Regions from separate parts of the Acinetobacter sp. ANC 4779 genome, predicted to be linked through region 3. Evidence: predicted binding sites of a transcription regulator. Region 3 holds the regulator's gene; each other region holds the start of a gene.

Region 1 (8,140 bases), on a different contig from region 3:
TGAAGGATATCGATACAGCCAATTTGCATACAGTTCAGCTAAAAGGCGAAAGTGAAACTGCCCCTGAATGGTATGTGCCTTATAAAGGTCAAAACCTGCAAGGTCAGGCTTTACTCGATCAAATTCAAATCTGGCAAGATGCAGGCATTATCGAACCTAGCCATGCAGATGCTTTGCGTGCTGCACATGCACATCCTGAATGGTTTGATCTTTCTGATCGCACTATGGTCTTATTTGGTGCAGGTTCTGAAGCTGGTCCACTGACTTGGTTGTCTAAATGGAAAGCCAATATTGTGGCGGTCGACTTACCCAACAGCCGTGTTTGGGACAGAATTTTAAAAACCATTCAACAAGGCAATGCAACTCTATATGCACCCTGTGCGGAAAAATTGGCAGAAGATACGCCAACTGCAATACTGAAAGAAAAACTGGGGGCGGATTTACTCACCCAAACACCTGAAATTGCCCATTGGCTGATCCAAAGCGAACATCAGCTAGACCTTGCAGCGATTGCCTATTTGGATGGCGAAAAGCATGTGCGCGTATCTATGGCCATGGACAGCATCATGCAGTTTGTCAGCGAGCAAAAGGCGGACACCAGCTTAATGTTCATGTGCACCCCAACCGATGTCTATGCCATTCCTAAAGAAGTTGTAGAAGCTTCAAATCTTAAGTCACTCCAGCGTTCAAAATCACAACGTATTCTCAGTGAAAGCATTTCGATGCTTTCTGCAAAGCACTTTTTCAAAAAAAATCTGGATGCATTAATTCGCTGTGAAAATGGCCATGACTATGGGGTTGCAGATTGTCTGGTGGTGGAGCAAGGTCCAAACTATGCTTTGGCAAAACGCATTCAGCAATGGCGTGCGATTTTGGCGCATCATGATGGACAACGTGTCAGCATCAATATCGCCCCTTCTACCACTACGCATTCGGTGACTAAAAATCCGTTATTGAAAGCCGCATTTAATGGGGCAAGTTTATTTGATGTGGAATCATTTCATCCGGAAACCACCAACGCGCTGATGGCCGCATTATGGATTTATGACTTGCGTCATCCAGAATCGGTAGCAAATCCGGAAACCCCTTTAGATCATCCCTTAGAGTTGATGATGAAAGGTGCCAATCATGGCGGTTTATGGCGTGTGGCTTATTTGGCCCGTACCGCGCTGCCTTTTGCTGCACTGTATGGTTTTGCCAATGAAAAATTTCCGCTTAAGAAGATGTTAAAAGTGTTTAATAAATAAAATTATTGGTGATTACTTTAGAATAGTAACCTTTCTCTTTTCAGAAAAGGAAAACACTTTTCATTGGAAATTTTTATAAAGAATAAAAAAACGCTGCAATTGCAGCGTTTTTTTTATTTCAAATAGATATTTTAAACAAACTGTAAGAACAACCAGAACAAACCACCCGATAAACAGATTGTAGCGGGTAAAGTGAATATCCATGCAGAAAGAATAGTTTTCACTGTCGCAAAGTTTAGTCCGGATTTATTGGCCACCATGGTACCTGCCACGGCACTGTTTAACACGTGTGTAGTGGATACTGGCATACCAAAGCCATCTGCTGCTGCAATGGTTGTCATGGCAACGAGTTCAGCTGACATCCCCTGACCATAAGTCATGTGGGCTTTACCAATACGTTCACCCACAGTCACCACAATGCGTTTCCAGCCTACCATTGTTCCAAGTCCTAGTGCCAGTGCAACCGCCACTTTCACCCAAGTTGGAATGTATTGCAGGAATGAATCTAAATTGTCGCGGTATTCTTTCACTGTTTTGGTTTGATCGGCTGACATTGCAGGAAGCTGTTCAGCTTTATCTAAACGCTTGAATGCCGTCGTGCTTAAGTACATATCATTACGAATAATCGAAACTTCTTTTTCTGGAATATCTTTTAAATCATTATATTGCGCTACACGATTACCCAAATGATCAGTCAGACTTGCCAAAGCAGGCACAACTTCCGGTGACATTTCCTTAGTCTGAATATAGCTGGTCAGGACTTGACGCGCTTCGCCATCTGAAATGCCGGAATGATTTGCATAAATAGCAGTCGCTGCTTGGTTAGATAATTGATCAAATGACTGAATATGTTCATGATCTAAATTCTTATTTAAAGAATAAGCCAAAGGCACACAACCAATCAAGATTAGCATGATGAGGCCCATACCTTTTTGACCATCGTTTGACCCATGCGCAAAACTTACACCGGTACAGGTGAAAATCAGGATGGCACGGATCATCGGTGGAGGTGGCTTATTGCCTTCAGGGGGTTGAAATAATTCTATTTGTTTTTTAAAGATTTTTTTCACTAATAAAAATACTATTGCAGCAAAAACAAAACCAATTAAAGGAGAAAACAACAAGGCTTTACCGACCTTAATCACTTGGTCCATGTCTACGCCACTGGCACCATTACCCATGTGCAGCAGGTAATTCATAATGCCCACACCTAAAATCGAACCGATTAAAGTATGCGAACTTGACGCTGGAATCCCCAGGAACCAGGTACCCAAGTTCCAGAGAATCGCAGCAATCAGCATGGCAAAGACCATGGCGAAACCTGCGCCAGAGCTAACATTCATGATCAGCTCTACCGGCAGCAAAGCAATGATGCCGTAAGCCACTGCCCCACTTGCCACCATTACCCCGAGGAAATTACAAAAACCTGCCCACATCACCGCAACAGGTGCAGATAAGGCATTGGTATAAATGACGGTCGCTACCGCATTGGCAGTGTCATGAAAACCATTAACAAATTCAAAGCCTAAAGCGATGAACAATGCAGTCGCTAAAAGAATAACCGAATATAAACTGAGTGTTGGAACATGGGCCAAATCGGATGAAAGTTGAAAGCCGATGTACACCAAAGTTGAAATAATAACCGTGAGAAACACCGGCATAAAAAATTTCGGTGTAGGAACATGCACATTCGTCGATTTCGCTGATGCGGATGGCACCTGATCTTGGACGGGAGGAATATTAGAATTCATGCAGACGGTTCAAGGAGATAATAAAATCCCCTTATTGTTCAGTTTAATTGTGACAATTATATGACAAAAGGCTGCCTTATAAAGCCAAATTTTCATAATTGGCTTAATTTAACCCATCCAACTTTATCTTGATGAGCGGAACTGTTTTAAATCCATCACTTTGCATTATTTAAAGCTAAAAATAGTTTGTGCCTCAATATTTCAAAATAAATGAATCCCTATATACAAGATATTTCTAATAATCAGATTGCCCAGCTGGTCGTTATCTGTTGCTGATCATAGCCTGCTGATATTTCAATTCGATGAAAAATTCAGCAGCAATGGGCTTATTTTAAGCTGTGCCTCACTATGTCGGCTGAATATTCCTCAAAGGCAGAGTAATTCTGCTAAAATGATGCCCATTTTGTATTCCATCGGATTGGGGTTATTTATGTCCACGCTTGCCACCCTAAAAGAGCTTCTCGCCAAACGCATCCTGATTATTGACGGTGCTATGGGTACCATGATTCAACGCCATAAACTAGAAGAAGCGGATTATCGTGGTGAGCGTTTTGCTGACTGGGCCTCTGACCTCAAAGGCAACAATGACCTTTTAGTTCTGACTCAACCGCAGATTATTCAAGGCATTCACGAAGCTTATCTAGATGCCGGTGCAGACATTATTGAAACCAACAGCTTTAACGGCACCCGTGTTTCGATGTCTGACTATCATATGGAAGAACTCGTTCCGGAAATTAACCGTGAAGCAGCACGTATTGCCAAAGCGGCTTGTGAAAAATATTCAACACCAGACAAACCGCGTTTTGTTGCCGGTGTGCTTGGCCCTACATCGCGTACCTGTTCGATCTCGCCCAATGTAAATGATCCGGCATTTCGTAATATTAGCTTTGATGAACTCAAAGAAAACTATATTGAAGCTGCACATGCCTTAATTGAAGGCGGCGCCGATATTCTGCTCATTGAAACGGTATTCGATACGCTGAACTGTAAAGCGGCTATTTTTGCCGTCAAAGAAGTCTTTAACCAGCTCGGTTATGAATTGCCGTTGATGATTTCCGGCACCATTACCGATGCTTCAGGTCGTACCTTAACCGGTCAGACTGCAGAAGCGTTCTGGAACTCGGTACGTCATGGTGACTTGTTATCAATCGGCTTTAACTGTGCCTTGGGTGCAGATGCCATGCGTCCGCATGTTAAAACCGTTTCAGACGTTGCCAACACTTTTGTTTCAGCGCATCCAAACGCAGGCTTGCCGAATGCTTTCGGTGGCTATGATGAAACACCTGAAGAAACTGCCGCATTTCTTAAAGAGTTTGCAGAAAGTGGCCTGATTAATATTACCGGTGGTTGTTGCGGTACCACTCCGGATCATATCCGTGCCATCTATAATGCGGTAAAAGATATTGCACCGCGCCAGATTCCCGAGATTAAACCTGCTTGTCGCCTTTCTGGTTTAGAGCCGTTCAACATTGATGAAAATTCTTTGTTCGTCAATGTAGGTGAACGTACCAATGTGACCGGTTCTAAAAAATTCGCACGTTTAATTCGTGAAGAAAATTATACCGAAGCTTTGGAAGTTGCTTTAGATCAAGTCCAAGGCGGTGCACAGATTGTCGACATCAATATGGATGAAGGCATGCTGGATTCGCAAGCAGCAATGGTGAAATTCCTCAACCTGATTGCCTCTGAACCGGATATTTCCCGCGTACCGCTCATGATTGACTCCTCAAAATGGGAAATCATTGAAGCGGGCTTGAAATGTGTACAAGGTAAACCGGTTGTAAACTCGATTTCCTTAAAAGAAGGTTATGACGAGTTTGTACACAAAGCACGCCTGTGCCGTCAGTATGGTGCTGCAGTTATTGTCATGGCATTTGACGAAGATGGTCAGGCTGACACCGCTGCGCGTAAACGTGAAATCTGTAAACGTTCTTATGATGTATTGGTGAATGATGTCGGCTTCCCTGCCGAGGACATTATTTTTGACCCGAACGTATTTGCAATTGCCACCGGTATTGAAGAACACAACAACTACGCAGTCGATTTCATTGAAGCAACCGGTTGGATTAAACAAAACCTTCCACATGCGATGATTTCTGGCGGCGTATCCAACGTATCTTTCTCTTTCCGGGGTAACGAACCGGTTCGTGAAGCCATTCATGCAGTCTTCTTGTACCATGCCATTCAAAAAGGCATGACCATGGGGATTGTAAATGCAGGTCAATTGGCGATTTATGATGACATCCCGGCTGAATTAAAAGCTGCAGTTGAAGATGTTGTACTGAATCAAAACCAAGGTGAAAGCGGTCAGGATGCCACTGAAAGATTACTTGAAATTGCGGAACAATACCGTGGCAAAGGCGGTGCTCAGCGCGAAGCGGAAAATCTGGAATGGCGTGAACAGTCTGTTGAAAAACGTCTTGAATATGCACTGGTTAAAGGCATTACCGCTTATATTGATGTCGATACCGAAGAAGCCCGTTTAAAAGCGAAGCGTCCTTTAGATGTCATTGAAGGTCCATTGATGTCGGGCATGAACGTGGTCGGTGACTTATTCGGTGCAGGTAAAATGTTCCTGCCGCAGGTGGTAAAATCTGCCCGTGTAATGAAACAGGCTGTCGCTTGGTTGAATCCGTACATTGAAGCAGGAAAAACCGCAGGTCAGACCAAAGGGAAAATTCTGATGGCGACTGTTAAGGGTGACGTGCACGATATTGGTAAAAATATTGTCGGTGTGGTACTGGGCTGTAACGGTTACGACATTGTTGATCTGGGCGTAATGGTGTCTGCAGAAAAAATTCTGCAAACCGCGATTGATGAAAAAGTCGACATTATTGGTTTATCCGGTTTGATTACACCGAGCTTGGATGAAATGGTTTTTGTTGCCAAAGAAATGCAGCGTAAAGGCTTCCATGTACCCTTAATGATTGGTGGTGCGACGACGTCTAAAGCGCATACCGCAGTGAAGATTGATCCACAATATTCAAATGATGCGGTGATTTATGTAGCAGATGCTTCACGTGCAGTCGGGGTTGCAACCTCTTTACTTTCTCCTGAAATGAAACCTGAGTTCATTAAAGGCTACCGTGAAGAATATGCCAAAGTGCGTGAGCGTATTGCCAACAAGCAACCAAAAGCGGCAAAACTGTCTTATGCAGCTTCAATTGCCAATGGGGTAAAAATTGACTGGGCGAACTATGTTCCACCTAAGCCAAATATTCTGGGTCAGCAAGTTCTAAAAAATTACCCGCTTGAAACGTTAGTTCCATATTTTGACTGGACTCCATTCTTTATCTCGTGGAGTTTGGCAGGCAAATTCCCTGCAATTCTCAATGATGAAGTGGTGGGTGAAGCGGCAACAGATTTGTACGAACAAGCGCAAATCATGTTGAAAGATATTGTAGAGAACAAGCGTTTTGATGCACGCGCTGTGTTTAGTCTGGCTCCTGCAAAACGTACCGCTGCAGATACGGTTTCAATTTACGATGAAAATCAAACTGCAACACACAAGTTTGAGCATACCCGTCAGCAGTCTGACAAAGTTTCCGGTAAACCAAACTTCTCTTTAGCAGACTTTATTGCGCCTGAAGATACCAAGCTTGAAGACTACTTGGGTGGTTTTACCGTATCGATTTTTGGTGCTGAAGAAATGGCGCATGAATACAAAGCCAAAGGCGATGATTATTCTGCAATTTTGGCACAGTCTTTAGGTGACCGTTTTGCAGAAGCTTTTGCCGAGCATTTGCATGAACGTATTCGTAAAGAGTTTTGGGGTTATCAAGCGTCTGAACAATTGTCGAATGATGAACTGATTAAAGAGAAATATGTCGGGATTCGTCCTGCACCGGGTTATCCGGCCTGCCCTGAACATTCGGAAAAAGCGACCTTGTTTAGCTGGTTAGATTCAACCAATGCCATTGGTACAGAACTGACTTCTAGTTTTGCAATGTGGCCGCCTTCAAGTGTCAGCGGCTTCTATTACAGCAACCCGCAGTCTGAATACTTTAATGTCGGCAAGATTGCACAGGATCAGCTGGATAGTTATGCAGAACGTAAAGGTTGGTCAATGGATGAAGCGAAGCGTTGGTTAATGCCAAACCTAGATGATTCGATTGAGATTTAAGACTTGATGTAAAAAATCCCCTCTGAATGAGGGGATTTTTTTTGAATCTCCCTCTTGCGAAGCAATACTTCTCATCTTTGGAAAAGATGGGAAATGTCATTTGATCAAAAGAATTATGTGACAACTCCTCCCTGAACAAAATTTAAAGCACTTCTTTAAATGAAGTGCAAGAAAGAGAAGTTGGGAGGGATTAAAAAATAGTGTAAATTCAACTATACTAAGTCATTAAAATTAAAATATTTTTTTCAATTATGGATCAACTTAATACTAGAGAAATAGCCTCAATTGCATGGGTATTCGCATTTCTCATAGCTGTAGTATTTTACTCTTTAAAAAAGGCCCATCTCAGATCTTCTCTTATAGCTGTAATTAAAAGCTTTTTCCAAATAAAAATAATTACTTCTATTTTATTAATTACTATATATCTAATTTTGATCTTAACCCTTCTATATCAACTTCAGATTTGGGATTTTAGCCAAGTTAAAAATACATTTTTTTGGTATATAACATTTGCTATGGCTACTTTTTTTAACATAAATTATATCAAGGAAAACTCGAAGACTTTTTTTATTAAAACGCTAAAATCATCAATAAACTTAAACATTTTTCTTCAATTCATCATTAACTTTCATACATTCAATTTTTTCTTAGAACTTCTTATAATTATTCCATTCATTACCATTTTAACTATCTTCAGTGTCATTGCTAATCAAAGTGTAGAACACCAAAAAGTTAAGAAATTTTGTGACTCGTTATTAGCTTTTATTTTTCTTATATTTTTTATCCATTTTTTCATTCAAATTTTCCAAAACTACTCAACTTTTACAAATTATCAAGCATTACAAGATTTCTTAACACCTATCATTTTGACAATCCTTTATTTACCTTGCCTTTGGTATTTTCTCTTATATATAAAATATGAGGAAATTTTCGTACGGCTTCATTTTTTTATTGATGATAGAAAACTTATTAGGATTACAAAATTCTTAATTATTCTTAATTTTAGAACTCAAAAAGAT
Region 2 (8,140 bases), on a different contig from region 3:
CTTTATCAAGTGAACGCGTCGCAATAATCCCCATCACATATGGAATGCGAATAGCGTAGTCAGTGCGTTGTTCTTGTTGATTTGGAATACCAAACAAGGTGAAGGGTGCTGGAGCAGGGTGAGTTTCCCATTCTGCTTCAATTGCAGCTAATTTGGTTTTTTGTACATCACCCAGTTCATAACCTGATTCATCGCCCAGTAAAATAACGGAGAATGTAGAGGCTAAACCAAAGATGGCAGCAATGGCGAAAGAGCGACGTGCAAAAGGCAGGTCACGTTTTTTGAGCATGTAGAAGCTGGAAATTGCCAGAACGAAAATTGCCCCAGTCACATAACCTGAAGATACCGTATGGACAAATTTAACCTGAGCCACCGGGTTGAAAATCAGTGCGCCGAAATCAACCAACTCCATACGCATAGTTTCAAAGTTAAATGCTGCACCGACAGGGTTTTGCATCCAGCCATTGGCAACTAAAATCCAAAGTGCGGACATGTTTGAACCGAGTGCAACCAGCCAAGTCACGCCTAAATGCTGAACTTTGGAAAGTCGATCCCAGCCGAAGAAGAATAAACCAATAAAAGTTGATTCGAGGAAGAATGCCATCAGGCCTTCAATAGCAAGTGGCGCACCAAAAATGTCACCTACATAGTGAGAATAATAGGCCCAGTTTGTGCCAAACTGGAATTCCATGGTTAAACCAGTAGTCACTCCTAAAGCGAAGTTAATACCGAAGAGTTTGCCCCAGAATTTGGTCATGTCTCTATAAATTTCTTTACCGGAAATCACATAGGTGGTTTCCATAATGGCAAGAATAAAAGCCAGACCAAGAGTAAGCGGTACAAATATAAAGTGATACAACGCGGTCATTGCAAATTGGAACCGCGAAAGATCGACCACGCTTTCAGAAATCATCAACGTGTCTCCTGGATTTGGGAAGGACTGCCGGTAATATGCTCGGCAACTTGAGAATCAAAATTTTTGGGAATAGTAGGGGTGTCAAACCAGATATGTTTAATCGTTAACAAGAGAGCAATCTTAATTATTAATATGATTGTTATCTCGCGAACTAATTTTTGGTTAAAATCTTTGGGTATTAAGCTCATGCAAATAAGCCTATTTAAAAAACATAATGGATATTATTAAACAAAAAGTAACTAAAAATAAACAGATTAAACAATTAAAGTAAAAATATATTATTAATTTAATTAAAAACAATGGTTTATATTAATTAAATGTTAAAAAATAAACTAATTTTTTATCATTTTAAAGTTGACTAAAATGCTTTGTTATAATGTTTTTAATCCCGACTAAAATAATAAGATATTATATTTAAAGTTGACTAAAACAGTAGTGTTGAATATTTATAATCTGACTAAAAAGATATTTATTAAATGAGATTGATTTGTATTTTAATTAAAATACAGATTTTAAAAAGAGAAGAATACTGAGTAAGAAGAAACAAGGATAAATAAAATATTGGATATTTTATTTATGAAAGTGGTTATGAGAATATGATTTAAATAAAAAGACCGCCCCGAGGCAGTCTCATGTTAATGATTTTAAATTTTAGAGACCGAATTTTAGAATTTGATTTCCATACCTAGGCCGTAAACACTTTCATCAGCATTACCTTTTTTAGGTGAGTTATCCCATTCACGTTGAATTGCATTAGCAAATAATTTGGTTTGGCTGTTTAATTTATAATCTGCACCAATACCCCATTGGTCTACAGAACTGTCACCCGATGCACCACCCAGTATTGCATAGTCAGTATCTGCTTGTTGATATTGAGCTTTAAATGTCCAAGGTGTATTTGCAAGTTTGTAAGTTGCAGAGATTAACCATGCATTTTCTTCTACTTTATTATAGTCACCTGCATAAGCGGGTGTAACCGAAAAGGCTTGAAGATTGGTGTAATCTGAAATTTCAGCAGTTTGCCACATTGCACCTAGATATAAGCCAGTCGCACCAATTTTACCCAGGTCAAAAGAACCACCAACACGGATAGCATCAGCCGGAGCATTTGAGATACCAACAGCCGCGAAGTCACCTATAGATTTGAAGTTGCCTGCAATAACACCTTCGAAGCCTAGATCTTTATTGGCATAGGAAAGTGAAGTAGAGATACCATCACCAATGCTGTCACGTGCTCCATCAATATATTTAGTTGTTTCGCTTGTCGACTCGCCTTGTTGAGCTTGAAGCGCAAATACTAAACCACCCATCAGTTTAGGATCGGTTTCAATACCAATCACATTTTCTACACGCTCTTCGCCGTACATCATTTCTTTAATGTCTGCATGTGCATAGTCATTAAATACATCACGATATCCACCAGCAGCATCTTTAAATGGGGTATCCATAATACCGGCTTTTAAGTTACCGACATCAGCCCATTTTAAACCGGCGAATATATTACGTTTTTTAAAGACATCATCACCACCATCGACATCGACTTCCCATTCGGCTTGGTAAAGAGCAGAGAGTTTATCCGTCAGTTTCTCTTCCCCTTTAACACCAATACGGGAAGCATTTGAGTTTAGTTCGGTTACTGAATCTTTGCCGTTATCATAGCTGTCAACACTTACGTTCAATTTACCATATACAGTTGGTGCTGCTTGTGCTGCACTCATCCCCATAGCCGCTACTACAGCAGCGAGAAGCAATTTTTTCATTGAGATTTCTCCAAAACACGGTTCTAAATGGCATTTGCCTGACTTGACACTTTTTTTAGTTTGCCTAAGTACAAAAAGTTACAGAAGCTCACCAACTTGCTATGCAGTATCTGTAATCTTTGTGACAAAAAAGTGAATGAGAAATGACAGTTTGATGACGTGTTTAGATGGGTCTTTAAACTAAATATTTCTTTTTTATTCTATATTTATAAAAAAATGGAGCCGAAGCTCCATTTTTTTTGAATTCATTTTAAATTACAGTGCAGCTTTAATTTTTTCAGCCAAGGCTTGGATTTTTTTTTGATCACCCATGTGTAAAGCATGTTTGCCTAACTCATGAACTGAACTTGGAATAAGGTGAAAATGTACATGCGGAACAGTTTGACCCGCAGATGCGCCTGAAAGTTGCATCAGTACAATCCCTTTGACTTCGAGAGCTTTCTCCATTGCTTGCGCAATTTTTTGCACAATCTGAATGGTATAAGCAGCAGCTTCAGGCGGCAGATCGAGTAATGTGATCGCAGGGGTTTTAGGGATAACCAGCGTGTGACCTTCAGCTTGTGGCATGATGTCCATAAAAGCGAGGACTTGATCATCTTCATAGACTTTAATTGCAGGAATTTCGTTGCGAATAATTCGTGCAAAAATATTTTGATCATCGTAAAGCATGGCTAATCCTTAAAAGTGAATTGAACTGTAATTATTTACAGCTCAATTCTTTCTGACGATCTTTGATGGCGTCAAGTCGTTGTTGCTCTTTTTCTGAAAATTTTGGTTTAGTTGTATAGCAATTATCATTGCCAAACTTCGCCTTGGCGTCAGGGTCTTTAAAGCAAAAACCTTTAGATGCGTAAATGACATCATGGTCATTCTTCAATTTTTGACATTCTTGCTCTGGCGTTGCTGCAAAAGCACTTGCCCCAATAAAAGTTGCAACACTGGCAAAGATTGCAACACTTAACTTAGTCATGAGAGTTTCCTCTGTAAGAACATTGTGTATAACACATAAACACAATATTAGGTTTCGTTATCATTATTCAATGGCGATTTATTACTCAAGGGTGATTTTACTCCATGATTCATACATTTTTACAGCGCTTGAAAAGTCACTGTCTTTTTCTGCTAAATCACTGGAAGCCTGAATTAAACTTTGAGTAAGCGCAATCACTGGCGCAGAAAGTCTGGCTTCACGAACCAGGTCTAAAGCAATTCCGGTATCTTTGGCCAATAACGGCAGGGCAAAGGTCAGAGGGAAACTTCGATTTAAAATACGCTGCGGCAACACAGTTTCCGTTACACCACTTTTGCCACTTGAAGCATTAATACAATCTAAGGCTTCATTCAGGTTGACGCCATGTGCTTTAAGGGCAGTAAAACCTTCGGCCACTGAACAAAGATTTACAGCCAATAACATATTGTTTACAGCTTTAACTGCAAATCCTGCGCCCGGGCCACCGACATGTTTAATAAGCTTGCCAAAGGCCTGAATTGCAGGTAGCGCCTTTTCAAAAGCGCTCGCTTCTCCGCCAATCATCACCGTTAAGGTCGCATTTTCAGCCCCAATGGTTTGACCACTGACTGGTGCATCAAGGAAATCTACATCTTGTTCTTTTAATTGTGTTGCCAGTTTTTTTGCCGATTCAGGAACACCACTGGTACAATCCACCCATACAGCACCAGATTTAATTTTGATACTGGCAATCAGATCCTCGACCTCTTTGCTGGTCGGCAAGCAAGAGAAAATAATATCTGCTTGAACCGCTTGTTGCAGTTCGACTGCTTGCGTACCAAACTCAGTTGCATGTTGTTGAGCTTTTTCGAAATTACGGTTCCATACATAGACCGTGTCGAAATGTTGAGGCAAATGTGCCGCCATGCGGTAACCCATCGCCCCTAAGCCGATGAATGCAACTGACTGAATCATGATGTGTCCTTTATATTTTGCTTGATCTGTGTTTTAGCCATGTGGTCATAAATGGCCAGAATTCATTGGCACTAGATTGACTCGACATCAACCCTAAATGACCACCCGGAATAAGAGTAAACGTGACATCCTGACTATTTGTCAATTCAATTAAAGGCTTAACCGCCTCGGCAGATACGATTTGGTCGCTACGACCCGCACCCACCAATACAGCGCACTCAATATTCTTTAATTCGATATTGTTATCTTGCAATTGGATAACGCCATTTTTGAGCGGATTTTGTAGCCAGACATTAAAAATCATGTCCTGATTGATACCACCGGGATAATCAATCATGCGGTTGAGGAAATGTCCCATGGTGGCGTGTTCATACAAAATTTGCGTGTTATCCAGATTAAGCAGCAGTTGCTTTTGACTTTGAATCCATCCTATAGGGTCTATAATTTTAAACCCGAAGGCATTGAGCAATCCCGGAGTATGGATCAGATATTTAGGTAAAGATTCAGAAAAGATTTTGTTTTGCAGAGCTCTATTTTTGGCAATCAGTTGATTGACCTTTTGAAACAGTTTGCCGGTACGGCCCGAGGCATAACTGTCTACCGGACTGCCCAGTACAATCAAATTCTTAACGTAATTCGGTTTATGCAGTGCGCAATACAGCATGACGAATACACCGGACATACTCCAGCCATGCAGTGAAATTTCATCGCTGTTTGAATGTTGGCGAATTTGCTCAATACAATGTGGAATTGCATCATCAATAAATGACATGAAATTGAGGAAGCGATCTTTATAGTGGTATTGTCCCCATTCGACTAAATAAACATCAAAACCACTATTTTGAAAATGTTTGACCAGCGAGCGGTAAGGGTACAAGTCATAAATCGCCATGTTGATGGCTAAAGGTGCAATAAAGACCAGCGGTTCTTTATATTGTTTGTCTGGAGAAGCGTAATAACGCACACGAGTTTGTTTATATTCAGCAATGACTTCATAAGGCGTGGTTTGCGATAAAACCAGCGACTTTGAATTAAACAAACTGGTCGACAGGTTTTTAAGCTTGCTTTTCTGTTTGGCAATTTTATTTTTAACTTGAATCATTGCTGCAGGTACTAACATATGAGGGGATTGATCGAAGTGTAGGCGATATTTGTGCATTATACCTTGACCTTAAATACCATAGGCGCTCAAAATGTTGGCAATTATTAGCAACGGCAGTCTAAGGACTGGGTAGGAAAGATGAGCCAACAAGACGACATTGAATACCAATTAGATACTTTAGCCATCCGTACAGGTCATACACGCAGTTTTGAAGGTGAACACAGCGAGCCAATTTTTCTGACATCTTCATTTGTTTATGAAAATGCAGCAGAAGCAGCCGCGAAATTTTCGGGTCAAGAACCGGGAAATATTTATTCACGTTTTACCAATCCGACTGTAGCGATGTTCGAAAAACGTTTAGCTGCTCTGGAAGGTGCTGAACGTGCTGTGGCAACCAGTTCGGGTATGGCAGCCATTATGGCTGTGGCAATGTCCTATTTAAAATTGGGCGATCATGTCATCTGTTCACGTGCAGTGTTTGGTTCAACCGTATCCTTGTTTGAAAAATACGTGGCCAAATTTGGTGTAACTGTCGATTTTGTTGACTTGACAGATTTGGCGGCATGGAAAAATGCCATCAAGCCTGAAACCAAGTTACTGTTTGTAGAATCACCTTCCAATCCGCTTGCTGAAGTTGCCGATGTTCAAGCCTTGGCAGATCTTGCCCATGCCAATGGTGCATTACTGGCTATTGATAACAGCTTCTGTACTCCCGTGTTGCAACAACCGATTAAATTGGGTGCTGACTTGGTGGTTTACTCAGCAACTAAATACTTAGATGGTCAAGGCCGTGCTTTGGGCGGTGCTGTGGTGGGTAATCACAAACTGCTTGAAGACGTATTTGGTTATGTACGTACAACAGGTCCATCAATGAGCCCATTCAATGCATGGATATTTTTGAAAGGTCTGGAAACTTTACGTTTACGTATGCGGGAACATTCAGCAAGTGCACAAAAGCTGGCTGAATTCTTGAACAACCATGAAAAAGTTGAAAAAGTATATTACGCTGGTTTAACTTCGCATGTAGGTCATGAACTTGCAGCAAAACAACAAACTGGTTTTGGCGGTATTGTTTCGTTTGAAGTAAAAGGTGGTCGTGAAGGGGCTTGGAAAGTCATCGACAATACCCAATTTATTTCTATCACCGGTAATTTAGGGGATGCGAAATCGACAATTACTCACCCAGCGACCACAACTCACGGTAAACTCTCAGCGGAAGCAAAAGAAGCGGCAGGTATTCGTGAAGGTTTAATTCGAGTATCTGTGGGTTTGGAAGATATTGATGATATTATTCGCGACATTCGTCGTGGTTTAGATTTAATCTAATTTATAAACACTGATTTAGAAAATAATTGTTCGGAGAATTTTATGAACATTAATATGTTGATGCAGCAAGCCCAGCGCATGCAGAAAGATGTTGAAAGCAACATGAAAAAAGCCAAAGAAGAGCTTGCTCAGACTGAAGTGAATGCTGAGGCTGGCGGTGGTTTGGTGAAAGTCACCATGACTTGCCGTAACGTGGTAAAACGTATCGAAATCAGTCCTGAACTTCTTCAAGACGATCCTGATATGATTGAAGACTTGATTGCTGCTGCAATGAATGATGCTGCACGTCAAGCTGAAGCGGTTTCTGAAGAACGCATGAAAGCGGCTAACTCCGGTATGGGCTTGCCACCAGGCCTTTCCGGTTTATTCTAAGGAATACGTTGAGTGTTTAGTGATCGATTTGATCAGCTGGTGCAAGCTTTACGTATTTTGCCAAGTGTTGGGCCGAAATCGGCTCAGCGCATGGCATTACACCTGATCATGAAAAATCGGGAAGGTGCAGTGGGCTTGGCACATGCTTTAAATGAAGCAACTACTTATATTCATGAATGTAGCGTTTGTCATTCATTGACTGAAAATGAAGTGTGTGATATTTGCCTGTCCCATGAACGGGATGATCAGCTGCTCTGTGTGGTGGAATCACCTGCAGATGTGATGGCGATTGAACAAAGTGGCAGTTTTCGTGGTAAATACCATGTGCTGGGTGGGCATTTATCGCCACTGGATGGGATTGGCCCTGAAGAAATTGGTATTCCATATCTGATACAACGCTTGAGTCAAGGCAATGTTTCTGAAGTGATCCTCGCCACCAATGCCACTGTAGAAGGTCAGGCAACTGCACATTACTTGGTTGAAGCGAGCAAGCATTTGCCTGTACAAATGACCCGAATTGCTCAAGGTGTTCCTCAAGGGGGAGAACTTGAATATGTCGATAGTCATACTTTAAGTCAGGCCGTTCATAATCGTATGCGTATGAAATAAGTACTTAGGTGCTTATTTCATCATTTAAAGAGTAAACCCAGACTTAAGTAACCTTTAGCTCATTGAAATATAAACTTATACAAAAAACATATAAGAAATGATTTTCGTTTAAAAGAAATGCTTAAATTAAA
Region 3 (8,140 bases):
CAACTAAGCCTGTTGGTTTTAACGCGGTATATCTGTTGATATTTCAACACTTGCTTATTTAAATTCAGCTCGTTTCTGTATTTTTATTTCTTATTTTTAGATATAAGTGCTTTTTAGACTTAAATCCTGTTTTAGCCAGTTTTGGGACATTTCAGGCATAAAAAAACCCGCTATGCGCGGGTTTTAATATCTATGTTTTAAGCCGATTTCTTGTTCTTATTGCCTAGTTTTGTTGCCAATGCAATAACACGCTGATAACCGCTCGGCAAAATACGCTGCATCAAATCAACCGCTTTGGCATCATTACCAATCAATAAACGGCGTTTATCTTTTTGCACCGCTTCAATAATTTGACGGGCTGCTTCTTCAGGTGGACAGCGCAATAATTTATTAAAGGCTTTAGCTGATCGTTCCGGATGCATGCCTAAGCTTCGAATGCTGTCATTCATTTTTGCCGCATTGGCAATATTGGTCCGAATCCCGCCTGGGTGAACGCATAGCGCACTCACGCCACAGTTTTCCATATCCAGTTCCTGACGCAAGGATTCGGTAAAACCACGTACCGCAAACTTGGTGGCATTATACGCAGACTGGGTCGGTTGAGCCGTTAAACCAAACAGACTGGAAATATTGATGACATGCCCCTCACCCGATTTCTTGATTAAAGGCAAAAACTCTTTAGTGCCGTAAACTACGCCCCAGAAGTTAATATTGACAATCCATTCCAGTTCTTCGTAACTTGCCCCTTCAACGGTTGAACCCAGTGCAACCCCGGCATTGTTAAAAATCATGTTGACTGAACCATGATTTTGCACGGTATCTGCAGCCCATTCTTTCATGCCATCACGGTCAGCCACGTCCAGCTTCTTGGTGGTTACCCGTACATGACTGTCTTTAACCAGTTCGACTGTTTGCGCCAAACCTTGCTCATTCACATCACTTAAGGACAAATGACAACCTTGCTTTGCCAACAGAACCGCCAATTGCTGGCCAATCCCTGAACCTGCACCGGTAATTGCCGCAACTTTATTTTTAAAATTTTTCATGACACATCCTTATCCAGTTTTTTCTGCACCATTCACCTAAACATCTCGATTGTTTTTCTGTTGATGAGGTACAGTTCATTGATCCAATATAATTTTGACAATACGTATTGTCAATATAATATATGATCAATTGTAAGATCAAAGTGCATCTGGTCATTTGCAGCATAGGTCTACGAGTAAATTATTGTTAATATAAGGCAAAACCTAGATTTAATTCGGCACACCACATTTATGACTGAAGCATACGAAAATCTTGAAGAAAAACAAAATAAGCCGTCAAAAACCAAAGAACGTCAATTTAAAGGTTTGTCTTTAACTGAGCGTAAACAGCTACGTCGTGAAAAGCTGATTGAAGCCGGTATTGAAGCCTATGGTACACATGGTTTTTTTGCAGTGACGGTAAAAGATATTTGTAATGAAGCCAAATTGACCGAACGTTATTTCTATGAATCTTTTAAAAAAAGTGATGAACTTTTTCAAACCATTTTTTTAAAATTGATTGACCAATTGCAGCACAATGTCATGCAAGCCATCATGCAGGCATCCACCGATCCGCGAAAAATGATTGAATCCGGCTTAACCGCATTGCTGACCACTTTAAAAGAGAATCCACGTATGGCACGGATTATTTATATCGATGCCATGCTGGTGCAAGAACTGCATAATCAAGCCACCATTCATGAAACCATGTTGCGTTTTGACCGTATGATTCATGCCTTTGTCATGTTAATGATGCCCCATATTGACCGTTCTGAACGTGAAATTTCTTTGGTTGCAACCGGGCTAAATGGTTATGTCACGCAAATTGCCATTCGCTGGGTAGTCAGTGGTTTTAAACAGTCGATGCAAGAGGTTTTATCGGCTTGCAGTATTGTTTTCCTGTCACTGCTGGATACTTTTTCAGAAAAAGACAAAATAGTGAAAAAAGAAAGTTTATCTTAGGCTTGAGTTTAAAATACATACAAAGCTTTGAATTCATTATATTTATATAACTGATTTATTTTAATTTATTCATTTTGAAATATAAAAATTGTCACATTTCTTTGCGAAAATTGGCAGATAGCCCCTTTCTGCAATGATACTGTCATAATTAATCTTTGTAATAAGCCTGTCATAAATACAAAACGGTTCACCGTTAACATCAAATAGGATATTGCGTTGTGAAAGATGACTATATATTAATCGTCGATGACGAACTTCCCATTCGAGAGATGATTCACACCTCTTTAGACATGGCAGGCTTTCAATGCTTACAGGCAGAAGATGCCAAACAAGCCCACCAAATGATCGTGGATCAACGTCCTGCGCTTATTTTATTAGATTGGATGTTACCGGGGGGTATTAGCGGGGTTGACCTGTGCCGCCGCTTAAAACGCGACGAAAGCTTAAATGAAATTCCGGTGATTATGCTGACTGCACGCGGTGAAGAAGACCATAAAGTACAAGGTCTCGATGCCGGTGCAGATGACTATATGACCAAACCGTTCTCGACCCGGGAACTGGTGTCACGTATTAAAGCGGTATTGCGTCGCGCCAATGCCTTGAGTGGTGAAAAAACCATTGATGCCAACGGTCTGATACTTGATCCGGTCAGCCAGCGCGTCAGTTTCGGTGATAATATTTTAGAGATGGGCCCTACAGAATATCGTTTATTGGCATTCTTCATGACTCATCCCGAACGTGCCTATACTCGTGCTCAATTGCTGGATCAGGTGTGGGGTGGTAACGTATATATTGAAGACCGGACCATTGACGTGCATATTCGCCGTTTACGTAAAGTGCTGGAACCTTTTGGGGTAGACCGCTATATACAAACCGTTCGTGGCACAGGTTACCGTTTTTCTACCCGCGCAGATGTCGCTTTAGGTTAGTCGTTTTTTTAGGTAAATCGCGTTTTATGTATGAACCCTATCCCATCCCGGAACTAGCACGAGAACATAAACGGTTCCGCTACAGCAGTTTATGGAATTTTGCCAAGCAAGATTTACGTTTACTTGCCTTTTTACTGCTGATTGCAGGTTTAATGGGTATCGGGATGGGGTATTTCTGGATTTTTATTTTTATCGCTTTTGCGATATTTTTTGCTTTTCAATTACGTTCCCTATATTTGGTCAATGAATGGATTTCCAATCGCCCTTACGATGTCCCACCCAATTTAGATGGGATTTGGGGGGCATTACTGTTTAATGTTTATCGCGCACAGCGCCAAGAACGTATTGTACAAGCAGAAATGGTCGGCTTAATTGATCGCGCTCAATCTTCACTGGTTGCACTGGCCGAAGCGGTAGTTTTGATTGATGAATTACACCAGATTGAATGGTGGAATCCCGCAGCGGAAAAATTATTGGGAATACAGCCTTTAGATCGGGGGCGTAATATCTTAACCCTGCTGCGACAGCCAAATTTCATTGAATATTTCAACCATATTGACGAGGCGCCTGATGGCTTAAAAATGAAATCTTCCGCCTTTGAAGATCATTATGTACAAGTCAAAATGACCCGTTTTGGTGGCGAAAGTCGTTTATTGGTGGCTTATGATGTCACCCGTATGCATAATCTGGAACAAATGCGTAAAGACTTTGTCGACAATATTTCCCATGAACTGCGTACACCTCTGACCGTACTCAGTGGCTATATTGAAACCTTTACCGATCAGGAAGATTTAAATCCGCGCTGGAAACGTGCTTTTGACCAGATGCAGGCACAAACCAGACGTATGAATGCCTTGGTCAATGACTTATTGCTGCTGTCTCGTTTAGAAAGCAACAAGCAGATTGCCAAGAATCAGATTATTGAAATGCCAAGCCTGATGAACCAGCTGTTTGATGATGCTCAAGCCTATAACGTTGATTATCACCACACCTTGAATTTAGATATCGACAGTCATTGCGACCTGATTGGTTCAGATACCGAACTGGCCAGCGCCTTCAGCAACCTGATTACCAATGCCATTAAATACACGCCTAAAGGCGGAACCATTACCATGGGTTGGCATGATGATGGCGAGCACGGCATCTTTACGGTTGAAGATACCGGCATCGGGATTGACCCCAAACATTTGCCGCGTTTAACCGAGCGTTTCTATCGTGTCGATAGTGCGCGTAGCCGTCAAACCGGCGGAACCGGTTTAGGACTGGCCATTGTCAAACACGTACTCATGCAACACGGCGCACATTTAGAAATTGAATCGAAAGAAAATAAAGGCTCAACCTTTAAAGTGATCTTCCCGAAAGAACGTCTCTACTACATGAGTTAGAGGTACAGTACATCTGACTCAATCTAAACCAGGTTCTGTTCTTTAAACTTTGCGCGCTGATAAGCCGGACGCTCCGCCAAACGTTTTACATAGGCCGCGATATAAGGATATGACCCTGATGTTCTTGTCTGAATCGCCTCAAGTGGAAAGCCCATCTGAATATCGGCAAAAGAAAATTCACCTGCTACATATTCATGCTTCGCCAAATAATCTTCCAGATAGCTAATATGATCTTTTAAACGCGGTTGAATAAATCCGGCCTTCACTCCTGCTGTAATTTTTTTCGCCACCGGCCTTACCAGCCAGGGTACCTGTTGCGGTACATTATTCATCACCAATTGCATCACCAGTAAAGGCATCAATGAACCTTCTGCATAATGCATCCAATAGCGGTATTGCTGCTGATCTTTTTTATTCTGCTGTTTAAATTGCCGCTTTTGATCATAGGTTTCTTGCAGATATTGCAAAATCACCGCAGATTCGGCAATGGTTTGATCGGCATCGGTCAACACCGGCGCTTTGGCTAAAGGATGAATCAGTTTTAATTCAGGCGGTGCAGCAAAAGTCGGCAAGCGTTTATAAAACTTGACCTGATAATTCAGGGCCAGTTCCTCTAAGGCCCATAAAATTCGAAAAGAACGTGATTGATCCAAATGGTGCAATGTAATCATTATTTTGACCTCTATTTTTTCTGCTCTGACTATACGCACAGCGCTAAAAAAATGACATCCTGCTTTACATAAAATGTCATTTAGAACTGTTGATCAAATTAAATCAGTACAGTATGAATCTCTAGGCTACGCAACAAGGTTTTGGTCACCGGTGTTTTACTGCTGATGTCTAAAACCTTTTGTTTAAGCTCATCCGATAAGGAATGCGCAAAAGACAAACGCCGTTCAATCCATTCTTTGCCTTCTTTATTGGCATTAAAATCGGCTTCAACAGAAAATTCGCCCAATTCTATGCCTTTATGACTGGCATACATGCGTAGCGTAATCATGGTACAGGCAATCAGACCCGAACAAATCAAATCGTAAGGTGCAGGCCCTTGATCTTGCCCACCAAAATATTCGGGTTTATCAGTCATAAACTGGTGTGTGCCACTTTTGATCTCGCCTGACCAGGGTTCAGCCCGGCTATGTACTTCTGCATTTGCAATAATGGCCATGAGGGTAATGATTCCTAAATATTAGCTTTATTTTAAATTTTATCTTTATTTGGAGGCACGCATTTGATCCGGAAACGCCGGGGCTTCCAAGCGTGGTCCCGGATAATCAGCGATCTTGCCAAAACGTGCATGTTGTTCAATCCAGTGGTCACGCGCCTGGCAAAGTTCTTGCTGAGTACGACCAACAAAGTTCCACCAGAGTAATATTGGCGACTCAAAAGGTTCACCACCCAATAGCAGAATACGACTGCCCTTATGCAGCTGGATTTCAATTTGGGCCACGCCCGGCTCCAGAACGACCATATTGTCTTCAGTCAGTTCATGACCATTTACGACAGCAGCGCCATCCAACGCCATGAAACCGTATTCAAATTTTGGATTAAGTTTAATTCGGGTGGTGGTTGATTCTTTTGCTGTTAAATCCACCCCAAGTAATTCTGTATGCACGGCTACCGGTGATTTGGTGTTTAAAAACTCACCGACCAATACGGTAAATTCGACCTGATCTTTTTCTACCACTGGAAGTTCTGGATAATGCTCAAAACAGGGTGCCATATTCATTTGATCATCTGGCAACGCAATCCAGAGCTGTGCAGCATGCATATGAGTTTCAGTTTCTGGTGCAACTTCAGTATGTGAAATACCATAACCTGCCGTCATCAAATTGACCTGCTTTGGGCGAATCAACTGTTTCGTGCCCAGACTGTCGGTATGCATCATGGTGCCTTCAATCATCCAGGTGAAGGTCTGCAAGCCGATATGTGGATGCGGTCCAACATCCAAGCCATCGCCTTGCGGAAACGTCACGGGACCGGCATGATCCAAAAAACACCATGCGCCAATTAAGCGTTTATGGCGGCTGGGTAAAGCACGTTTAATCACGGTGCCCTGTCCAATTTCCGCGCTCCGCAAAGGAAATTCCTGAATAAATTGATTTACGTATTTTTCACAATCGTCTGAATCAGAAAGCTCTGTATAGTTGCTATTGGTCATATTTTTATCCTGAATTGTAAGGACTAGACTGTTTTTAATGTCTGACTTATTCATATGATCATATAGGCTCTTACTGATTCAGCCTATAGCCAAATTAATATGCTGAATATCATGTATAGGACAATATTAGTTTTGAAATTTTCCTTAATAAAACAAGCCCTTCATTTTTCATTTGCTCCTCTATTCATCTCCTATTCATATGAATTTTATACATAAATAAAATTTTGTCACAATTGTCTGCCCCATTGATTGTTTAAGCTGTATACAAAATCCCTTCCTGTCCCTATTATTCTTGCTTTACGAATCCCACACAGAAAGGGGTATCTCCATGTTGAGCGGAGATCAAGAAAATTCTTATAACAACAATGATAAAAATCCTCATCAGATTGGAACGAATGAGGACAAAAATTCACATCATGAAACTGCTTATATTTTACCCAAGCAGCTGTGTACAGTTGAAAATAGAAAATCGATAGAACAGGAATTGCAAGCTCCCACCACCCGTATTCCAGATCAATTTCAACCATACTACTTGGACTATCAAAATACACACCAACGACAATTTTTAAAATGCGTTAATTTTATTGGCCAGATTACATTCTTAAGTTATTTCTTTATAGACTGGTTGCTGATTCCTGAAATTGGCATGCTTTCCGGTATTTCACGGCTCATTCTTGTGCTCTGTGCAATCATAATTAACTGGCTTGCCTTTCGTTACTGCAAAAATATTAAAATTCTAGATAGCTTGCTTCCCCTATACGTCGCAGCAGCGGCTGCACTGTGGCTAGGTCTGCTGATTTTGTCACATAGCGCACTTGTGCCAACATATATATATGCTTCTGTAATTTTTATTTTATTGGGCAATTTATGTGTACAAGTCTCCTTTCGAAATTCAATCTTCACTTCTTTGCTGATTAGTGCGGTCATTTTTTATGGTGTATTTCAGCTGATCAGCTTAGAAAAAATTGTTTTATTTTCGCTCATCTATGCTCCTGTTTTATTACTCAGCATGTATATCAGCTGGAATAACACTTTAAATTCAAAACGTAATTTTTTACGGGTGCTATTAAATGACTGGAATTACTATGCCCTAACTGAACTGGCACATACCGATGAGTTAACTCAACTCAATAATCGTCGCCAGTTTTTGCAGGTTGCTGAACAAACCATTCAGAAGTGGCCAAAATATAATTTAGCCTGTTTATTGATGCTGGATATCGACTTTTTCAAAAACATTAATGACAGCTATGGACATGATATAGGTGATGAAGTCCTTCGAGTGCTTGCTGAACTTGCGCGTAAAGAAATGCGATACACCGATGTGTTAGCACGTTTTGGCGGAGAGGAGTTTATTGCGTTACTGCCGAATACCACCTTGGAGGATGCGGTCGCAATTGCGAATCGCTTGTGTCGAACCATTGAAAGTCATCAAATCTGTATTAAAGATAAGTTGTTTTTAAATTTTAGTGTCTCGATTGGGGTGTCCCAATTACAACCAAATCAAAATGATTTGAGTTTACTGATTAAAAATGCCGATATTGCGCTGTACCAAGCCAAGAAAAATGGTCGCAATCAGGTGGCGATTTATACCTGTGAATAATTAAAATGAATCGCTAAAAAGTTTCTTCATCAAAACGGTCTTGGTCGATTTTATAAATATGAAAACTTCGTTCAACT

What was found. Region 3 encodes PhoB, which activates phosphate uptake and scavenging genes when phosphate is short. Its sites were predicted from a motif close to TGTCATNAANCTGTCATAA; they were not measured.
Region 1: the regulator PhoB is predicted to act here: its motif matches at 3,046-3,064, upstream of E0H80_RS08860 (inorganic phosphate transporter).
Region 2: the regulator PhoB is predicted to act here: its motif matches at 2,818-2,836, upstream of E0H80_RS13900 (porin).

The regions. Positions count from the first base shown of each region.
Region 1 covers NZ_SJNU01000006.1:122,210-130,349, forward strand. The annotation lists gene E0H80_RS08855 (hypothetical protein) at 1-1,247, shown strand, start outside; gene E0H80_RS08860 (inorganic phosphate transporter) at 1,379-2,998, opposite strand; gene metH (methionine synthase) at 3,429-7,121, shown strand; gene E0H80_RS08870 (hypothetical protein) at 7,373-8,140, shown strand, end outside.
Region 2 covers NZ_SJNU01000013.1:14,985-23,124, reverse strand. The annotation lists gene E0H80_RS13910 (cytochrome ubiquinol oxidase subunit I) at 1-913, opposite strand, end outside; gene cydP (cytochrome oxidase putative small subunit CydP) at 913-1,104, opposite strand; gene E0H80_RS13900 (porin) at 1,582-2,676, opposite strand; gene E0H80_RS13895 (HIT family protein) at 2,932-3,345, opposite strand; gene E0H80_RS13890 (YARHG domain-containing protein) at 3,377-3,646, opposite strand; gene E0H80_RS13885 (NAD(P)-dependent oxidoreductase) at 3,728-4,600, opposite strand; gene E0H80_RS13880 (alpha/beta fold hydrolase) at 4,611-5,702, opposite strand; gene E0H80_RS13875 (O-succinylhomoserine sulfhydrylase) at 5,841-7,028, shown strand; gene E0H80_RS13870 (YbaB/EbfC family nucleoid-associated protein) at 7,071-7,400, shown strand; gene recR (recombination mediator RecR) at 7,413-8,009, shown strand.
Region 3 covers NZ_SJNU01000011.1:52,773-60,912, forward strand. The annotation lists gene E0H80_RS12700 (SDR family NAD(P)-dependent oxidoreductase) at 198-1,046, opposite strand; gene E0H80_RS12705 (TetR/AcrR family transcriptional regulator) at 1,278-1,988, shown strand; gene phoB (phosphate regulon transcriptional regulator PhoB) at 2,207-2,917, shown strand; gene phoR (phosphate regulon sensor histidine kinase PhoR) at 2,944-4,302, shown strand; gene E0H80_RS12720 (glutathione S-transferase) at 4,326-4,973, opposite strand; gene E0H80_RS12725 (OsmC family protein) at 5,072-5,470, opposite strand; gene E0H80_RS12730 (pirin family protein) at 5,516-6,463, opposite strand; gene E0H80_RS12735 (GGDEF domain-containing protein) at 6,792-8,063, shown strand; partial or broken gene E0H80_RS12740 (restriction endonuclease) at 8,077-8,140, opposite strand, start outside.